Linked DNA regions of Cupriavidus necator. The protein of the gene in region 2 interacts with the protein of the main gene of each other region in a pairwise test. Links are inferred from orthologs where the notes say so. Each region holds a gene or a part of one and is shown on either strand. Other genes may lie near its edges. The genes, in order: I6H87_RS29325 and lysA.

Region 1 (9,034 bases), on a different replicon or contig from region 2:
AGCCATAGCCTTGCGGCAGCATCTGGTTGATGGTCACCTGCAGGCGCCCGCGCTGGATGCCGCCGAGGAACGTGCCAGGGCCCAGGCCGCGCTGGTCCAGGTCGCGCAGCGCCATGGCATCGGTCATGCTCAGGTAGCCGCTGCTGGAATAGCGGTAGGCGGCCAGCGTCAGGTTGGTGTTGGTCGGTGCCACCAGCTTGCTGTACGACAGCCGCATGCTCTGGCCGCTCCGGTTGGGTGCATTCTGCAGGTTGGTCCAGGCCTGGGTCACGTCGGCGCCAAAGGCGCCGAAGTCCGTGTTCAGCGCCCCGCCGCCCATCACCGCCGTGTAGTCCTGTGCCGCGATGACGCCGCCGTAGCCGGTCAGCATATTGCTGATGCCGTGCTGAACGGTTGCCTGCATCAGCATCGGCCTGCTCTGGATCGACGTATTGCGGTACTGGCCGACGGTCACGCTGTAGCGCGTGACGCCCGGGCGCAGCGCATTGACGGCTGCGGCGTAGGGCACGCGCGAGGTATGGACGCTGCCATCGGCTTCCGTGACCACCACCTCGAGATCGCCGCCGTAGCCGGTCGGATACAGGTCATTGATCTCGAATGCGCCGGGGGCAACCGTGGTTTCGTAGATGGTGTTGCCGCCCTGGCGGACCTGCACGCGGGCGTTGCTGTTGGCAATGCCATGGACCACCGGCGCATAGCCGCGCTGGGATTCCGGGTACATCCGGTCGTCGCTGGCAATCTGCACGCCACGGAAGCCGAAACTGTCGAACAGGGTGCCGTCGGTGAAGGCATCGCCGATGATCAGCTGGCTCCTGATCGGCGCAATCGAGCGCTGCAGGTTGGTCTGCACGCTCTGGTAGCGCGTGCCCTCGACGTCGCCGTGCGTCAGGTTGCCCAGATGGCGAAAGCGCCAGCCACCGAAGTTGAGTCCGGCGTTCACCCCGACGTAGCTCTGCGTGGTCGATATCCCGCTGGAGTCGGAGTGATAGACGTTGGCGTTGTACTGCAGGCGCGCCGCGGTCACGCCTTCGTCCCAGTACTTGGGATCGACATAGCCGCGCGCCGAGCGCGACATGGCGATCTGCGGCACCGAGACGTCCAGGCGCTGCTCGCCGTTGTCGAAGCTGGCCGTGGCATCGGGGATCAGGTCGGGCAGCGACACGCACCCCGTGTCCAGCCGCGCCGACGCCTCCGGTGACAACCTGGCCAGGTCCACGCCCATGCGCTCGATCGCGGCACGGTCAAAGCACGGCTGCACGTTGCGGCTGTCTTCGCCCACCTGGCGCATCGTCACTTCGGCACGGCCCAACCAGACCTGGTTGACGTACAGCTCTGCGCGATAGTTGCCCGGCAAGGCCACGTTGCCCTTGTTGAAGCGGCTCGCGTCGATGCGGGCACCGCCGGGCTGCTGCAGGAAGGTGTCGTTGAATTCCACTTCCGCCACCAGCGTCGGCGCGCTGTTACCACCGGGCGCGGCCCATGCCCCCACGCCGGCGAACAAGGACAATACCACCGCACTGGCCGGACGCAGCCGGGACGGGAAGGAAGAGGTCTTCTGGGTTTTCATGGGTTTATGCCGGATATCTGGCCTTGCGCGGGCAAGACTTGCCCCTGCCGCTGGTTGCGGCATCGTCAATCGGAGAAATCAGCTCGGAAGAACGCCGGACGCGGCCCGGCGTGTGGTCAGCGCGAAGCGGCCTTGGTGGCGCTGCTGCCCAGTGCGGCTTCGCCGCTTACGGCGCCGCCGTAGTCATTGATGGCCTTGTAGCGAACCCTGGCTTCGGTGCCTTGCGCAACATCGCCGGTCAGCGGGAACGTTTTGGCTTCGCCCGGGCCGACCATGCCGCCTTCTTCAAACTTCGCGGTCTTGCCGCCGCCAACCAGTTCGAGGTTGGCGAAAGAAACGTGATACTTGCTGGGGTTGCTTGCCTCAAGCGCCGGCTTGCCGCCTGCATGGGTGACGCGCCAGCTGATGCTGCCAGGGGCGTCGTCGGCGTTGCCCTCCAGGCCCGCGGGGCGGAAGAAAAGCTTGATGCGCGAGCGGAAAGCCAGCTGCAGCTTGTTGACATCGGCTTCTTCGGCGGTGGGCTTTGGCGGGATCTCCAGCACATTGAGCCAGAACACGGATTCGCGGTCCTGCGGCAGTGGCTCGCCGGTGTAGATGATGCGCAGCGTCTGGCCCTTTTTCGGGTCGATGCGCGACACCGGCGGCGTCACGGTGAACGGTACGTCGATGGACGACGGCGCAGCCTTCGCGTCGCCCTTGTCGATCCACGCCTGCGTCAACGCCGGCGACTGACCTTCGTTGGTCAGCTTGATCGTGGTCTCGGTGTCTTTTGCCTTGTAGATGACCCGCGTGCCCGCTATGACCACGGAAGCTTGCGCGTGCAGCGCGCTCATGAGCCCCAGCGCAATCACGCCGGCGGAAATCAGGGACTTGATGGACGTTTTCATGATGGTTGCAGCGGACTTGACCGGGTGAAGCGGCACACACTCAATATTCGGAAGGCGCGGAGCGCGCCGGTAACACGCTCCGCGCCCTGTGGTACCAGGGCTTACTGGTAAGCGATCGAGTACATCACGGTCGAGTTGGCGGCACCGGCCGTTGCCGCGCCAGTTGCGTAGTACTGTGCGTAGTACTCCAGCTTGGCCGCGCCGCTGTTGATGGCGACTACGCCGGAATTCTGCGCGGCGTCGGCAAAGCCGGCCTTGATCGGGCTGTTATCGGTGCCGCCGTTCAGCAGGCGGATCTGCACGTTGGTGGCGCCGCCGGCGTCCACGATCAGGTTACCGGTGGTGGTGTCGGTGGTCGGGCCAGCCTCGAAGTAGGTATGCACGTTGCCGGTGTTCGGCGTGCAGTTGGTCAGGGCGATATAGAACGGCGTCTGGCCAGCGGTGTCACCAGCCTGGACCAGGGTGGAGGCCGAAACGGTCGGCAGTGTCACGGTAAAGTTCTTGCTGCCCGTGCCGTTGCCGTTGATCGTGCAGGTCTGGGCGGTGATCTGCCCGTTGAAGGTGATCTGGCCGTCGGCATTTGCGGCATGTGCAAACTGCGCGCCCATGGCGGTACCGGCGACGATCAGAGCAGCGAGGAGCTTGGTATGGGTCATGATGGGTGATTCAAATAAGTTGATAGGTAGATGGCTTTCGGATCCAACGGATCCCGCCCCGCCCCGTGCCGCCATTGAACCGCCAGATCTGTGTTGCAGTTGCCGGTTGCCCCGGGGACAGCTGAACTATATGTATGGCACCTAATGCCACCAATCAGGCAAGCCTTAGATCTTGCTCGGAATTTTTTCCTTTGCCGCGAACAGCTCGCCGTGGTTCTTATGCGTCATGAGGTGTAAATCTGACTTGCCGGCGCAAGGCAGATGTGCCTGCGAAGAGCCTGGACGGTGAGGAGACAGGCGCCGGATTGATCTGCATCATGGCAGCCGCATTGAAGCGCCGCATCTACGCCAAAGGGTACGCGCCGCTTGCAGCGGCTGCATGGTGCAAAGGCCATCTCCGCAGCATCCGTCCGCCCTTAACTGGCCAAAGTCCCGGCCGTGCCAACAGCGCCGTCACACGTCCTGCGCGGCAGGCAGACCTGCAGCGCCAGCCCGCGCGGCGCCACGTTGTGCGCCGACACCGTGCCGCCATGCGCGGCAATGCCCGCCTGCGCGATGCTGAGACCCAGTCCCGCCCCGGTCGGATGCCCCGGACCGCTGCGTACGCGGTAGAAGGGTTCGAACAGGCTCGCCAGCGCGTCTTGCGGAACGCCGGGCCCGCCGTCGACGATGGCGATCCGGATCGCCGTCTCATCAGCCTGCAGCGTCACGGTCACGGGCGCGGGGGGGTCGGTGTACCGGATCGCATTGCGCAGGATGTTCTCGATGGCGCTGCCCAGCGTCGCGGCATCTGCGTCGACGATCAGTTCATCCGGGGGAGTCCAGCAGATCGCCACGCCCCGGGCCGCGGCTTCGAAGCGGGCATCGGTGACGATGACGTCGAGCAGTTCCGCCAGGTCGATCGGGCGGAGCACCGGCGCCATCGCATGCAGCCGCGCCAGCTGCAGCGTGCGTTCGACCAGCGCGTCGAGCCGTTCCGTCTCGCGCTCGATGCGCTCGAACTGCAGGTCGAGCATGGCATCGCGCCGCCGCGCCAGTTCCAGCGACAGGCGCAGCCGCCCCAGCGGCGACCGCAGTTCATGCGCGATATTGCGCAGCAGCTGCTCGCGCCAGTCCATCAGGCGCTGCAGGCGGTCGGCCATGGCATCGAAATCGCGCGCGAGCTGGCCCAGCTCGTCGGCGCGGCGGGCCAGCACGGGCGGCGTGCGCGTGGCCAGCTCGCCGTCGGCAAGCGCTTGCGTGGCTTCGCGCAGGCGCCGCACGGGGCCGGTGACATGCCGCGTCAGCGCCCAGCACAGCGGCGCCGAGACGGCCAGCGCGAACAGGCCTAGGGAGAGCACCACAGGCGACAGGTGCAGCACCTCCCAACGCGACGAATCGAACGGCAGGAACAGCATCAGGAGCTCGCCGCCTTGCGGCAGCGCGATGGGTTGCGGGTCCCACCATGACACGCGCGCGCCAGGCCCGGGCACATGCGCGACAGCATGGCCGATCAACCCCGCGCGCCACATCGGCACCAGCCGGTCGGCCAGGCGGTTGCGCAGCCGCGCCGGCAACGGGCGGCCCAGCAGTTCCTGCAGCGTGTCGTCGACAATGTAGATGTCCAGCGCCGAGGCGTGCGAATCGATCGCCCGCAGCCAGCGCTCGAGTCCGGGGCGCCCCTGGGTCTGGGCGACTTCCAGCGCATCCTCGGTCAGCACCGCGGGGCTCAGGCCATCGAGCGCGTCGAAGCGGTACCAGGCCACCGCGGCCGTCAGCGCCATGCCGATGCCGACGATCGCGGCCATGCCCAGCCAGAAGGTCAGGAAGTTGCGCCAGAACAGCGGCAGCGGAAACAGCGCGCGCACGCGGCGGCGCCAGTTCACGGCGCCTGCACCAGCAAATAGCCCTGCCCGCGCAGGTTGCGGATCAGCAGCGGCGAAGTGATGCCGTCCAGCGCCAGCTTGCGGCGCAGCGCGCTGATATGCGTGTCGAGGCTGCGGTCGTAGCGTTCCGGCGCGCGGCCCAGCGCGAACCGGCCGATCTCGGCGCGCGCAACCACCCGGCCCGGCGCCCGCATCAGGATTTCCAGCACGCGCTGCTCGGCCCCGGTCAGCGGCGCCTCGGCGTTGCCGTGGATGGCCAGGCCTGATGCCAGGTTCAGGCGCAGCGCGCCAGCCTCCAGCCACGGCGCCTGTGCGGGCGCGGCAGGCGCGGCGCGGTGGAAACGGCGCAGCACCGCATGCATGCGCGCCTTGAGCTCGCGCGGGCTGAACGGCTTGCTCAGGTAGTCGTCGGCGCCCAGTTCCAGCCCCAGCACGCGGTCGGCTTCATCGCCGTGCGCGGTGAACATGATCACCGGGCGCTGCGAGCGCGCGCGGTGCAGCCTGAGCAGGTCCAGGCCGTTGCCGTCGGGGAGCATCAGGTCCAGCAGGGCGACGTCGTAGTCGTTGCGGGCCAGCAGGGTCTCGCCCTGCTGGCGGGTGTGCGCCAGCGTGACGGTGCAGTGATCGGGCTCCAGGTACTCGCGCAGCATCTGCGCCAGTTCCAGGTCGTCGTCGATCAGCAGCACGCGCGCGAGCGGCGTGTGGAAGCACATCAGCATGCAGCTTGCCGGGGCCTTGCGGACGTGGACGTGGCCGCCGGTCCCCGGTTCCGTCAAGAAACGTCAAGAAAACAAAAGCTATCCAAAGTGACTGGTAGGCACCTTCATCTCGAATTTTAATATGAGAATGATTGTTATTTACAGAAGACAGGGAAAATGATGAAGTTCAGGCAGGTCGCCGGGATCGGGGCGGCAACAAGAGCGGCGGCAGGGTTGCCAGCACCGGCGGGCGTACAACGGGGTCAATGGATGCGGATGCTGGCGGCGGCATGCGCCGCCTCCGGCATGACGGGAGCCTGGGCACAGGCGCAGGCGCTGAAGACGGAAGCCACCCTCGCCACCGTGGTGGTGACGGCGGCCGGCAGTGAGCAGGACATCCGCGACGCGCCCGCGTCGATCAGCGTGGTCACGCGCAAAGACCTGGAGAACAAGGCCTATCGCGACATCAACGATGCGCTGGTGGAAGTGCCAGGCGTAATCGTCAGCGGCGGCGGCGACCGGACCGACATCAGCCTGCGCGGCATGGGCGCCAAGTACACCCAGATCCTGATCGACGGCAAGCGCCAGAACTCGCGTGAGACCCGCACCAACTCCGACTCGTCCGGCGTGGAAAGCAGCTGGACGCCGCCGCTGTCCGCGATCGAGCGCATCGAGGTGGTGCGCGGGCCGATGTCGTCGCTGTACGGCTCCGACGCCATGGGCGGTGTGATCAACATCATCACGCGCAAGGTGCCCAGGACGTGGACGGGCGAGTTGCGCGGCGACGCCACGCTGCAGGAGAACAGCGACTCCGGCAATCTCTACCAGGGCAACTTCTACCTGGCCGGGCCGCTCAAGAGCGAGCTGCTGGGCCTGCAGCTGTACGGCCAGAGCACGCACCGCATCGAAGACGATATCGACTACGGCTTCCGCGGCCGCCGCGCCGAGAGCCTGACCGCCAAGCTGGCGCTGACGCCCACGCGCAACCACGACATCGTGTTCGAGGCCACCGGCATGCGCCAGCTGCGCAGCGAGACCGTGGGCAAGACCGTGCCGCCGCTGCCGCCCGGCACCGCCTGCCCGCGCTCCGGCTGCCCCACCTCCTCCGAGACCGACTACCGCAGCGAGAAGTACGCGCTGTCGCATACCGGCCGCTGGGGCTTCGGCGTCTCCGACAGCTATATCCAGCAGGAGGAGTTCGACAACCGCAGCCGCCGGATGAAGATCAAGAACCTGGACCTGCGCACCAGCTGGGCCATGCCACTGGGCAACCATATGCTGTCGGTTGGCGGCGAATACCTGAACCAGCGCCTGAACGACCAGACCGGCAACCAGATCGCCGGCGGCCCGAACCAGGTCGAGCGCTACCAGTGGGCGCTGTTTGCCGAGGACGAGTGGCGCCTGGCGCAGAGCTTTGCCCTGACCGGCGGCGTGCGCATGGATCACGACCAGAACTTCGGCCAGCACTACAGCCCGCGCTTGTACGGCGTGTGGCATGCGGCCGAGCGCTGGACGGTCAAGGGCGGGGTGTCGACCGGCTTCCGTGCGCCGGACCTGCGCCAGACCGTGGCCGGCTGGGGCCAGACCAGCCGCGGCGGCAATATGTACGGCAACCCCGACCTGAAGCCCGAGACGATGTTGTCGCAGGAACTGGGCCTGCTCTATGACAAGGGCAACGGCCTGCAGGCGGGCGTGACGCTGTTCAACAACGACTTCAAGGACAAGATCACGCGCGTCGCCTGCCCGGCCACGCAGTGCACCGACGCACCTAACCGGTTCGGCGCCAACCCGACCACCTACATGAACGTGGACCGCGCCTACTCGCGCGGGGTGGAAGCCAGCCTGCGCTGGCCGATCGCGCAAGCGTGGTCGCTGACCGGCAGCTATACCTATACCAAGTCGGAACAGAAGAGCGGCCAGTACCAGGGCCAGCCGCTGAACCAGTTGCCGATGCACCTGCTGGTGGCCACGCTGAACTGGCGGCCGAGCGAGAAGATCAACGCCTGGGCGCGCGTCAACTACCGCGGCAAGGAAAGCCAGCCGATCACGGGGCCGTCATCCAGCACCGTGGTGGCGCCGTCGTACACCTTTGTCGACCTGGGGGCGACCTACACGGTTACCAGGAACGTGTCGGTGTTTGCCGGGATCTACAACCTCTTCGACAAGCAGGTGAACTACACCGACTATGGGCATGTCGAGGATGGGCGCCGGTACTGGATGAGTGTGTCCGTGAAATTTTGAAGGTGGCTGTTCTTGTTGTTGCCATGCGATTCGGCTGTGGCTCTTGGCAGGCGTGGGCTGTTTCGCCGGCGCAGCCGGCGAAACAGCCCAGTCAAGAGCGACACCCCGACCGCATTGAGCAGCAATCCCCAAATCCCCCCAACGCGATGCAAGCGCAGTGTGCCCACCTCAGCTCGCCAAATCATCCGCCCGGCATCTTGCCGGCACCTCTCCGTATAGAGCCATCAACGCGCCGGCAATCGCGTTGGTCCAGCCAAAGCCATCCTGCAACGGATACTCGCCCCCGCCCCCTCCCCGGGCCGGCCCTTCGATATGCCGGATGCGGTATTTCTCCACCAGCTTGCATTCATGGGTGTAGAGACTGGCCACGGTCGCCAGCCAGCGCTGCGCAATCTCACGCGCCAGGTCGTCATGGCCATAGCGTGCCAGCCCGCGCACGGCCAGCCATTGCAGTGGCGCCCAGCCATTGGGATGGTCCCATTGCTGGCCCGAAGCACATTCCGTGGTGGCCAGCCCGCCGTCAACCAGCAGCCGGTCCTTCACCGCCTGCGCCACGGCTTGCGCCTGCGACGGCAGCGCAAGACCGAGATAGAGCGGCATCACCATTGCCGCGGTCAGGCACAGCCGCGGCGCGCCGCGGCACCAGTCGTAGTCGACAAAGGCGCCCGCGGTGTCGTTCCACATGTATTGCAGGATGGCTGCCTCGCGCCGCTGCGCCGCCACGCGGTAAGCCTCCGCCGCGGCATCGCCCGCCTGCTCGCACAGCACGGCGAGGCGCGTTTCCAGGTGCCAGAGCAATGCGTTGAGGTCGACCGGCAGCATCGCCGTGGTCCGGATGGTGGCAAGGTCCGCGGGCTGGCCGGTGGGCGTGGATGGCGAATCGAGCCAGCGCGAGCTGAAGTCCCAGCCCGATTCCGCCGCGGCGCGCAGGTCGCGGAACACCAGGTGATGCGGCCGGCCGCTGCGCATTGCGGTCTCCATGTCTTCCAGGAAGGCCTCTTCGCGCGGCCACGGGCGGTCGTCCCAGTAGCGGTTCAGCACCGCGCCGTCGGGCAGGCACACCACCCGTCGGTGCGCGTGGCCCGGCCGCACGCAGTCGGCACCGTCCATCCAGAAGGCG
Region 2 (9,144 bases):
ATGTCCTTCTTCAGGCTGTTGACCTCGCGGATCTGCCCGTCCAGCCTGGCGTTCTCAGTGCTCAATACCTGGTTGAGCGCGACCACCGAAGCGATGCGCCCGTCGATATAGAAGCCGCCCAGCAGCACCACGGCAGCGCCAGCCACCGCGGCACCGGCCAGCATCGTATAGACCTTCTTGCGGCGTGCTGCCTTGCGGGCTTCGTGGTAAGGCAGCAGGTTGACCGAAGGCAGTGTGTTCGTAGACATCTGATGCCTCCGGTGCGTTATTGCAGGCCGCGCAAGGCCAGGCCGGCACTGACGATGTACGCCGGCAAGTCGCGCTGCAGGTAGCGCTCGTTGACCTTGGCGTTGGTCGCCATGTTGGCGAACGGGTTCGCCAGCGTGGTGGTGATCTTGGTCTGGTGCTGGATTGCCGATTGCACGCCGAGCAGCGACGCATGTCCGCCCGAGAGCAGGATCTCGTCGACCCGGCCCAGGCTGGAACTGGCGATGAAGTTGCCGACCGCGGACTGCACTTCCATCGCCAGTGCATCCAGCGACGGCTTGAGCAACTGCGCGCGCCAGGCTTCAGGCAGCGTGTTCTTGCGCTTCTTGATCTCGGCCTTGAGCGCGTCGAGGGTGAACATGCGCGCCGCACTCTGCGTGAGCTGGTCGCCGTAGCTGTTCAGCGGCTGCTCGTAGAGTTCCTTCCAGCCCTGGTAGAAGATCGCCTTGGAACGGCTGCCGCCCAGATGGATCACCGCCACCACCGGCAGCGCGCGCGCATCGGCCTCGGGCATCTCGTGCGGCACGCCCAGCATCTGCACGATCGAGCGCTGCACCGCGTATTCCTCGACATCCATGACCTGGGGCTTGAGCCCCGCCATCTCGGCCGCGGTCACGCGCTCCTGCACGCGGTCGCTGTTGGCCGCCGTGACGCGCACCCCGATACCGCCCTCGGTCTCGCTGGGGCCGATCACGGCGAAGTCGAAGTTGACCGCCTGCGACGGCGGATAGAGCCGGTGCGCCTCGGATTCGACCTGGGAATACAGCTCGTCGTCGGACAGGTTGTCCGGCAGGCTGACCGTCTGTGACTCCGTCAGCATGGACGGCACGCCCAGCACCACGTCCTTCGAACGGATGCCGGCCTTGCCCAGCGCGCGTCTGAGCGCGATCCCGACGGCCTCGATATTGATGACGTTGCCATCGGCAACGGCGTTGCGGTCCAGCAGTTCGCTGGCGCATTTTTCCAGCCGATAGTCTTGCCTGCTGCCCCCTACGGACAGCTCGACTACCTTGACACTGGACGACCCGATATCCACACCGACCGTAGTCCGGCGTAGAAGCCCCGACAAAATGCCCCGACGCAAGGTGACCCCCTGACTTTTGAACTCGCCCCTGGCTTGAACGCTCTAATCGGGCGAGCCTTGTTTCTTGAATGAAACGTTTGCTCTTTTATGTTGGTCGATTCTCACAAAATCCAGCATCGGTGGCAATGTGCCGAACTGGCGCCGAGTTCTTTTTGAGAAGCCCCTCACCAATCCGTTGCCAAAACCCCACGGTCGTCGGGTTCCCTTCCGTGGGCGCTTGTGCGCCTGCCCGCACCCCTTTAGCTGCACGCAACAGCGCCGTGCGTGCACGCATTCGCCACATTACATCTTGTAACAGCGCGATAGCGGCGCCCGCACCACTGTACGCCCGGGCGGGCCGATGCCGGAAGATATAATCCCGGGCACCCCTGACTAGGTATTTCCCTTATGGCCACCGCACAACACAAGCCGTCCCACCCTGCCCGCCGTCCGATCTGGACGCGGCTCATGTTCTGGGCGGTCGGACTGGTTGTCGCCGGTGCCGTCGTGATTGCGCTGCTGCTCGGCTACGCGCTGCTGGTGGCCGCGCCCAACCTGCCTTCGCTGGACACCATCACCGACTACCGGCCCAAGATCCCGCTTCGCATCTATACCGCGGACAATGTGCTGATCGGCGAATTCGGCGAAGAGCGACGCAACTTCGTGCCCATCGCCGAGATTCCGGACGTGATGAAAAAGGCGGTCCTGGCGATCGAGGACGACCGCTTCTACGAGCACGGCGGCGTCGACTTCGTCGGCGTGCTGCGCGCCGGGCTGGCCAACCTGCGCGGCGGGCTGTCGCAGGGCGCCTCCACCATCACCATGCAGGTGGCGCGCAACTTCTTCCTGTCCAGCGAAAAGACCTACACGCGCAAGATCTACGAGATGCTGCTGGCGTACAAGATCGAGGCCAACCTGAACAAGGACCAGATCCTCGAGCTGTACATGAACCAGATCTATCTGGGGCAGCGCGCCTACGGCTTCGACAGCGCCGCGCGCGTGTATTTCGGCAAGTCGGTGCGCGACGTGACGCCGGCCGAGGCCGCCATGCTGGCCGGCCTGCCCAAGGCGCCGTCGGCGTACAACCCGGTGGTCAACCCGCGCCGCGCCAAGGTGCGCCAGGAGTACATCCTGCAGCGCATGCGCGACCTGGGCTATATCACGCCCGACCAGTACGAGCAGGCCGTGCATGCCGAGCTGAAGGTGCGCACCGAGGGCAACGAGTTCTCGACCCACGCCGAGTACGTCGCCGAGATCGTGCGCCAGCTGATGTACGCGCAGTACCGCGAAGAAACCTACACGCGCGGCCTGACGGTCTACACCACGCTGACCAAGCCGGACCAGGACGCCGCCTATGAGTCGGTGCGCTCCGGCATCATGAACTACGAGCGCAAGCACGGCTACCGCGGCCCCGAGGCCTTTATCGACCTGCCTTCCGACCCGGCCGAGCGCGAGCAGGCCATCGACGATGCGCTGGTCGAGCACCCGGGCAGCGGCGACCTGCGCTCGGCCGTGGTCACCAGCGTGTCGGCCAGGCAGGTGAAGGCGACGCTGCTGTCGGGCGAAGTGGCAACCATCGAGGGCTCGGCGCTGCGCTTTATCGCGCCGTCGCTGTCGTCCAACGCGCAACCCAAGATGAAGATGCGCCCCGGCGCGGTCATCCGCGTGACCCAGGACGAGAAAGGCAACTGGTCGGTGACCCAGCTGCCGGAAGTGGCCGCGGCGTTCGTGTCGATCAACCCGCAGGACGGCGAGATCCGTTCGATGGTGGGCGGCTTCGACTTCAACCGCAACAAGTTCAACCACGTGACCCAGGCCTGGCGCCAGCCGGGTTCCAGCTTCAAGCCGTTCATCTACTCGGCCGCGCTGGAAAAGGGCTTCTCGCCGGCCACGGTGATCAACGACGCACCGCTGACGATCGGCCCCGATACCGGCGGCCAGGTGTGGGAACCGAAGAACTATGACGGCCGCTTCGAGGGCCCGATGACCATGCGCCGCGCGCTGGCCAAGTCCAAGAACCTGGTCTCGGTGCGGATCCTGCGCGCGATCGGCACGCAGTACGCGCAGGACTACATCACGCGCTTCGGCTTCGAGGCCGACAAGCACCCGGCCTACCTGCCGATGGCGCTGGGCTCGGGTGCCGTGACGCCGCTGCAGATGGCGGGCGCGTACTCGGTGTTCGCCAACGGCGGCTACCGCATCAACCCGTACCTGATCCAGAAGGTGGTGGACGCGCGCGGCAACGTGATCTCCGAAACCCAGCCGCAACGCGCCGGCACCGACGCCGTGCGCGTGCTTGATGCACGCACCGCCTTTCTCGCCGACACCATGCTCCGCGACGTGGTGCGCATAGGCACCGCCAACAGCGCCAAGCAGCGCCTGGGCCGCAACGACCTGGCGGGCAAGACCGGCACCACCAACGACGCGGTCGATGCCTGGTTCGCCGGCTACACGCCCAACCTGGTGGCGATCGCCTGGATGGGATACGACCAGCCCAAGAGCCTGGGCGTGCGCGAAACCGGTGGCGGCCTGGCGCTGCCGATCTGGGTCGGCTACATGAGCAAGGCGCTCAAGGGCGTGCCGGAGTCTCCCGAGCGCCCGGCGCCGGAAGGCGTGCTGATGGTGGGCGGCGACTGGACCTTCGAAGAGAACGCCGGCGGCGCCGGGGTGGCTTCGGTGGGCCTGGGCGATCCGTGGCCGGGCAAGCCGGAGGAGTCGACCAACGCGCCGGCCGACACCGAGACCGAGAAGAAGAAGATCCTGGAGATGTTCGGCGGCGCCTGATCACGGCCGCCAGACAGCAGAAAGCCGGCCCACGAGGCCGGCTTTTCTTTTGCCCGCCAGGCAGGCTTTGCGTCAGCCCAGCGTGAGGGCCGCGCCGGCCTGCTCACTGACGTAGCCCGACAGCGCCGCGTACAGCTCGCCGCCGTTGCGGGTGTCGATCCAGCGCTCGCCGTCGCGGCGGAAGTGGAAGCCGCCGGCGCGCGCGGCCACCCACAGTTCCTGCATCGGCGCCTGGCTGTTGATGATGATCTTGGTGCCGTTCTCGAACTCCAGCTCCATCACGTTGCCGGTGCGGCTGATCTCAATATCGGCGTCGGCCGCGTCGGCGGCCGCCTCGACCGTGGCTTCGATGCGGTCCAGCTCCTGCGTGGCCAGGGCCAGGAACTCGCTTTCGCTCAAGGGGGGCATGCTAAACTCCGAGACCGCCGTTGCCGCCGCTGCCCGGACCGGGCGTACGTGGCGCGAACGGCTTTTTTGTTAAGAATCCTTCGGATGCCCGGCCGTTGCGCGTCGGACCATCCAACGCCTTGCCAACAGCCTAAAGGACGACCCGATGCTGCGTCGTGTTGCGATTGTATCGGCGTTTGCCGCCGCCCTTGCGATGCCCCTACTGGGCGGATGCGGCATCCGCGGGCCGCTGACCATGCCCAAAGTGCCGCCCGAGCCGACCCCGCCGACCGTGACGGATCCGGGCCTGGGCCGCGCCGATGCCATGCCGGGCCCGCCCGCCACCCCTGCCCCCGCCGCGCAGCCAGCCTCGTCTCCTGCCGCCCCCACCACCCGATAACCATGACCGCATTTTTCCATCGCCAGGACGGCGCGCTTGCCGTCGAGCAGGTGCCGCTGGCGCGCATCGCCGCTGAATTCGGCACGCCCACCTATGTGTACTCGCGCGCGGCGCTGACCGCAGCCTACCAGGCCTACGCCGCCGCCTGCCAGGGCCGCAAGGCGCAGGTCCAGTACGCCATGAAGGCAAACTCCAACCTGGCGGTGCTGCAGGTGTTTGCCAAGCTCGGCGCCGGCTTCGACATCGTCTCGGGCGGCGAACTCAAGCGCGTGCTGGCCGCCGGCGGCGACCCGCGCAAGGTAGTGTTCTCGGGCGTGGGCAAGAGCGCGGCGGAAATGGAACTGGCGCTGGCACATGACGTGCGTTGCTTCAATGTCGAGTCGATCCCCGAGCTGGACCGCCTCAACGAAGTGGCCGGCCGCGTGGGCAAGCGTGCGCGCGTGTCGCTGCGCATCAACCCGGACGTGGATGCCAAGACGCACCCGTATATCTCCACCGGCCTGAAGGGCAACAAGTTCGGCATCGCCTTCGAGGACGTGCTGCCGACCTACCGCGCCGCGGCCGCGCTGCCGCACCTGGAAGTGACTGGCATCGACTGCCATATCGGATCGCAGATCACCGAGGTCGAGCCCTATCTGGAAGCACTGGACAAGGTGCTGGACGTGGTCGAGGCGCTCGAGCGCGACGGCATCCGCCTGGAGCATATCGACGTGGGCGGCGGCCTGGGCATCACCTACACCGACGAAACCCCGCCGGACATCACCGGCTTTGCCACCACGCTGCTGGAACGCGTGGCCGCGCGCGGCCACGGCCACCGCGAGGTGCTGTTCGAGCCGGGCCGCTCGCTGGTGGGCAACGCCGGCGTGCTGCTGACGCAGGTGGAGTTCCTCAAGCCCGGCGCGGCCAAGAACTTCTGCATCGTCGATGCCGCCATGAACGACCTGGCACGCCCGGCCATGTACGAGGCCTACCACCGCATCGAGCCGGTGGTGCTGCGCGACGCGCAAGCGGCGACCTACGACATCGTCGGCCCGGTGTGCGAATCCGGTGACTGGCTCGGCCGCGACCGCGCGCTCGCGGTGCAGCCGGGCGACCTGCTGGCAGTGATGTCGGCCGGCGCCTACGGCTTCACCATGAGCTCCAACTACAACACCCGTCCGCGCGCCGCCGAAGTGATGGTCGATGGCGCCAGCGTGCACCTGGTGCGCGAGCGCGAACTGGTCGAGGACCTGTTCCGCGACGAGCGCCTGCTGCAGGACTAAGACCCCAAGCCCGGCCCGCCTACGCGGCGGGCTGGCGCGCCCCCGCGGGCTTGCGCAGCCGCCACCACAGCCGCATCCCCAGCAACACGAACACCACCGCCGCATAGATCGACACTTCGCCAAAGTCGTTCTTGCCCGCCTTGTGCCACCAGTAGTGCAGGATGGCCAGCACCGCAATCGCATAGACCAGCTTGTGCAGCGCCTGCCAGCGCTTGCCGCCCAGCCAGCGCACCATGCCATTGGTGGAAGTCAGCGCCAGCGGAATCATCAGCATGAAGGCGGTGAAACCCACCGTGATGAAGGGCCGCTTGTACACGTCCTTGATCATGTAGGCGAGGTCAAAGCCGCGGTCCACCCCGATCCACAGCAGGAAGTGCTGCAGGCCGTAGAAGAACGCGAACAGGCCCAGCATGCGCCGCAGCTTGATCAGCCAGTTCCAGCCAGTGAGGCGGCGCATCGGGGTGATGGTCAGCGTCAGGCACAGCATCACCAGCGTCCAGGTGCCGGTGGAGCGCGTCACGAATTCAAGCGGATTGGCGCCGAACTGCTCCGTGGCACCCAGGTACAGCAGCCGTACGAACGGCAGCAGCGCCAGCAGCCAGACCGCAAGCTTGAGCGCGCGCACGCGCTGCGGCGACAGCGTGGCCAGGCCGGCCGGCTTGCGCGCCGCCACGGCGGCGGCGCTGGTGGAAGAGGTAGCCATGCGCTCGCCTTGCATCAGAAGAACTTCTTCAGGTCCATGCCCTGGTACAGCGACGCCACCTGCTGGCCGTAGCCATTGAACGGCAGGGTCTTGCGCTTGGGTGCGAACAACGCGCCAAAGCCGCTGCCGCGCTCCTCGCCGATCCGGCGCTCGGTGGCCTGGCTCCAGCGCGGATGGTCCACGTCCGGATTCACGTTCGAATAGAAGCCGTATTCCTGCGGCGCGGCCAGGTTCCAGCTGGTGGGCGGCTGCTTGTCGACAAAGCGGATCTTCACGATCGACTTGGCGCTCTTGAAGCCGTACTTCCACGGCACCACCATGCGCACCGGCGCGCCGTTCTGGTTGGGCAGGACCTCGCCGTACAGGCCGAAGGTCAGCAGCGCCAGCGGGTGCATGGCCTCGTCCATGCGCAGGCCCTCACTGTACGGCCAGTCGAGCACGCCGCTGCTGACGCCGGGCATCTGCTTCTTGTCGGCCAGCGTGATGAACTGGATGTACCTGGCACCAGGCTGCGGCTCGACGCGCCGGATCAGCTCGGCCAGCGGGTAGCCGACCCACGGGATCACCATCGACCAACCCTCCACGCAGCGCAGGCGGTAGACGCGCTCTTCCATTGCCGCCAGCTTCATCAGCTCGTCCAGGTCATAGACCTTGGGCTTCTTCACCAGCCCCTCCACCGACACCTGCCATGGGCGCGGGCGCAGCGTGCCGGCGTTGCGCGCCGGGTCGGACTTGTCGGTGCCGAATTCGTAGAAGTTGTTGTAGGTGGTGACGTCCTCGAAGGGCGTGCGCTTGTCGGTGATGACATAGGCGTTGTTGGGCGTGGCGGCCAGCTTCTGGCCGTGCTGCCCCTGCGCCAGGGCCTGGCGCGCAAACCACGGCGCCAGCGTGCTGCCGGCTGCGCCGGCCGCGGCCAGCGCCAGCATGCGGCGGCGCGCTTCGAAGACGTGACGGGGCGTGACCTCGCCGGCGGCGATATCGCCGCCGCGCAGCCATTTGGGGGAAGGGATCAGCATGGTTTTCCTCGTTGCCTGGCCGTGCCGGCGCCGGTCGCGCCCACACGCTTGCAGGATTGGACTCTGGCCTTGGTCGGAGAGTGCTGGCCAGTCCTGACAGTTTTTTGTGCCTGCGTCGGAATGCCGCGGGTCATGAGGCGCCAGGCGCACGCAATGTGCCGCCTGCACCTCGCGCGCGGCTATCCGCCCTGGTATTGCTGGTACACCATCTGAGCCACCGTGAGCAGCCGCGCCCGCTCCAGCGGGCCCGCCAGCGCAAAGCCCAGGTCGCGGTCGATCCAGTAGAAGGCCATCATCGGGTCGCGGCCGGCGGCTGGCCGCCTGGAGCCTGCGCCTGGCATGCGCTCGACGCGGAAGCCCGTATCGGGCGTGCCCTGTGCCATGCGCCGCAACTGCAGCGACAGGCGCGTACCGTCGTCCGCTTCATACATCAGGATGGCCGACGGGCCGCCTTCGGCCACGCCCAGGCGGCCGCCAATCAGGTGGAAGCCCTGCGCGCGCAGGTCCGGCACCTGCAGCGCCGTGCCCAGGCGCTTGGACAGCCATGCGATCAGATGGGCCTCTTCCGTCGCCGCGACTTCAACCGGGTGGCGCATTTCCGGAGCGTAGACCGCGTGCGTCGCCAGCGCCTCGCGCGCAAAGCGCTCGCCGGGCGCCAGCACCAGCGTGCTGCCGCCAAGGCGGTCATGCGCCCGCCAGCCGAGAGCGCCGCCCACCGCCAGCAGCGCCACCGACGCGCAGGTGGCCGCCAGCGCCATCGCCCAGCGCGGCCTGGTTCGCGCGGCATTGCGCTTGCGATCTCCGTGCAGCCCCGGCGGCAAGGCCGCGAGCGGTACGGGTTCGTTCAGTACGGGATCCAGCGCCCCGTGCAGGGCATCGGCCTGCCTGCGCCAGACTGCGACCTGTGCCGCCGCCTCCGGGTGCTGCGCCAGGTACGCCTCCACGGCGGCGCGCCGCGCGCCGGAAAGCTGGCCATCGGCGTAGGCATGTAGATCGGCTTCGTGGATGGCGGACATCATTTCACCCGCTGCAGGGGCTTGCCGGAAGCTGCCGGCACGGCAGCGGGCGCCTTGCCGTCGAGCAGCCGCCGCATCTGCTCGCGCGACCGCGCCAGGCGCGACATCACCGTGCCCTGCGGAATATCGAGCACGCGCGCGGCCTCGGCGTACGTCAGTTGTTCCAGGCTGACCAGCAGCAGCACCGCGCGCTGCGCCTCCGGCAGTTGCGCCAGCGCCTGCACCAGGTCACGGCGCAGGCCGGGG

Evidence for each region.
Region 1: the proteins of lysA (region 2) and I6H87_RS29325 interact in binary tests that used the Escherichia coli proteins (3 or more experiments, as listed by UniProt). The link is inferred for Cupriavidus necator from one-to-one orthologs.

What each region holds. Positions count from the first base shown.
Region 1 is NZ_CP066019.1:2,280,915-2,289,948, forward strand. What follows is about bases 3,834-6,693. They hold I6H87_RS29325 (response regulator transcription factor), read right to left. Parts: upstream 5,695-6,693; coding sequence 4,972-5,694; downstream 3,834-4,971. Other genes in these bases: I6H87_RS29320 (sensor histidine kinase), read right to left, coding at 3,834-4,975; I6H87_RS29330 (ligand-gated channel protein), read left to right, coding at 5,944-6,693. In the rest of the region: I6H87_RS29305 (fimbria/pilus outer membrane usher protein), read right to left, coding at 1-1,567; I6H87_RS29310 (fimbrial chaperone), read right to left, coding at 1,684-2,454; I6H87_RS29315 (fimbrial protein), read right to left, coding at 2,556-3,110; more of I6H87_RS29320, read right to left, coding at 3,527-3,833; more of I6H87_RS29330, read left to right, coding at 6,694-7,914; alpha,alpha-trehalase TreF, read right to left, coding at 8,083-9,034. UniProt on the Escherichia coli protein: Response regulator member of the two-component regulatory system CpxA/CpxR which responds to envelope stress response by activating expression of downstream genes including cpxP, degP, dsbA and ppiA.
Region 2 is NZ_CP066018.1:1,839,267-1,848,410, reverse strand. What follows is about bases 4,064-7,033. They hold lysA (diaminopimelate decarboxylase), read left to right. Parts: upstream 4,064-4,903; coding sequence 4,904-6,163; downstream 6,164-7,033. Other genes in these bases: msrP (protein-methionine-sulfoxide reductase catalytic subunit MsrP), read right to left, coding at 6,881-7,033; msrQ (protein-methionine-sulfoxide reductase heme-binding subunit MsrQ), read right to left, coding at 6,183-6,881; cyaY (iron donor protein CyaY), read right to left, coding at 4,187-4,522; I6H87_RS08605 (penicillin-binding protein 1A), read left to right, coding at 4,064-4,114. Also shown: I6H87_RS08615 (PilN domain-containing protein), read right to left, coding at 1-248; type IV pilus assembly protein PilM, read right to left, coding at 266-1,336; more of I6H87_RS08605, read left to right, coding at 1,739-4,063; more of msrP, read right to left, coding at 7,034-7,882; I6H87_RS08580 (anti-sigma factor family protein), read right to left, coding at 8,062-8,901; I6H87_RS08575 (RNA polymerase sigma factor), read right to left, coding at 8,898-9,144. UniProt on the Escherichia coli protein: Specifically catalyzes the decarboxylation of meso-diaminopimelate (meso-DAP) to L-lysine. Is not active against the DD- or LL-isomers of diaminopimelate.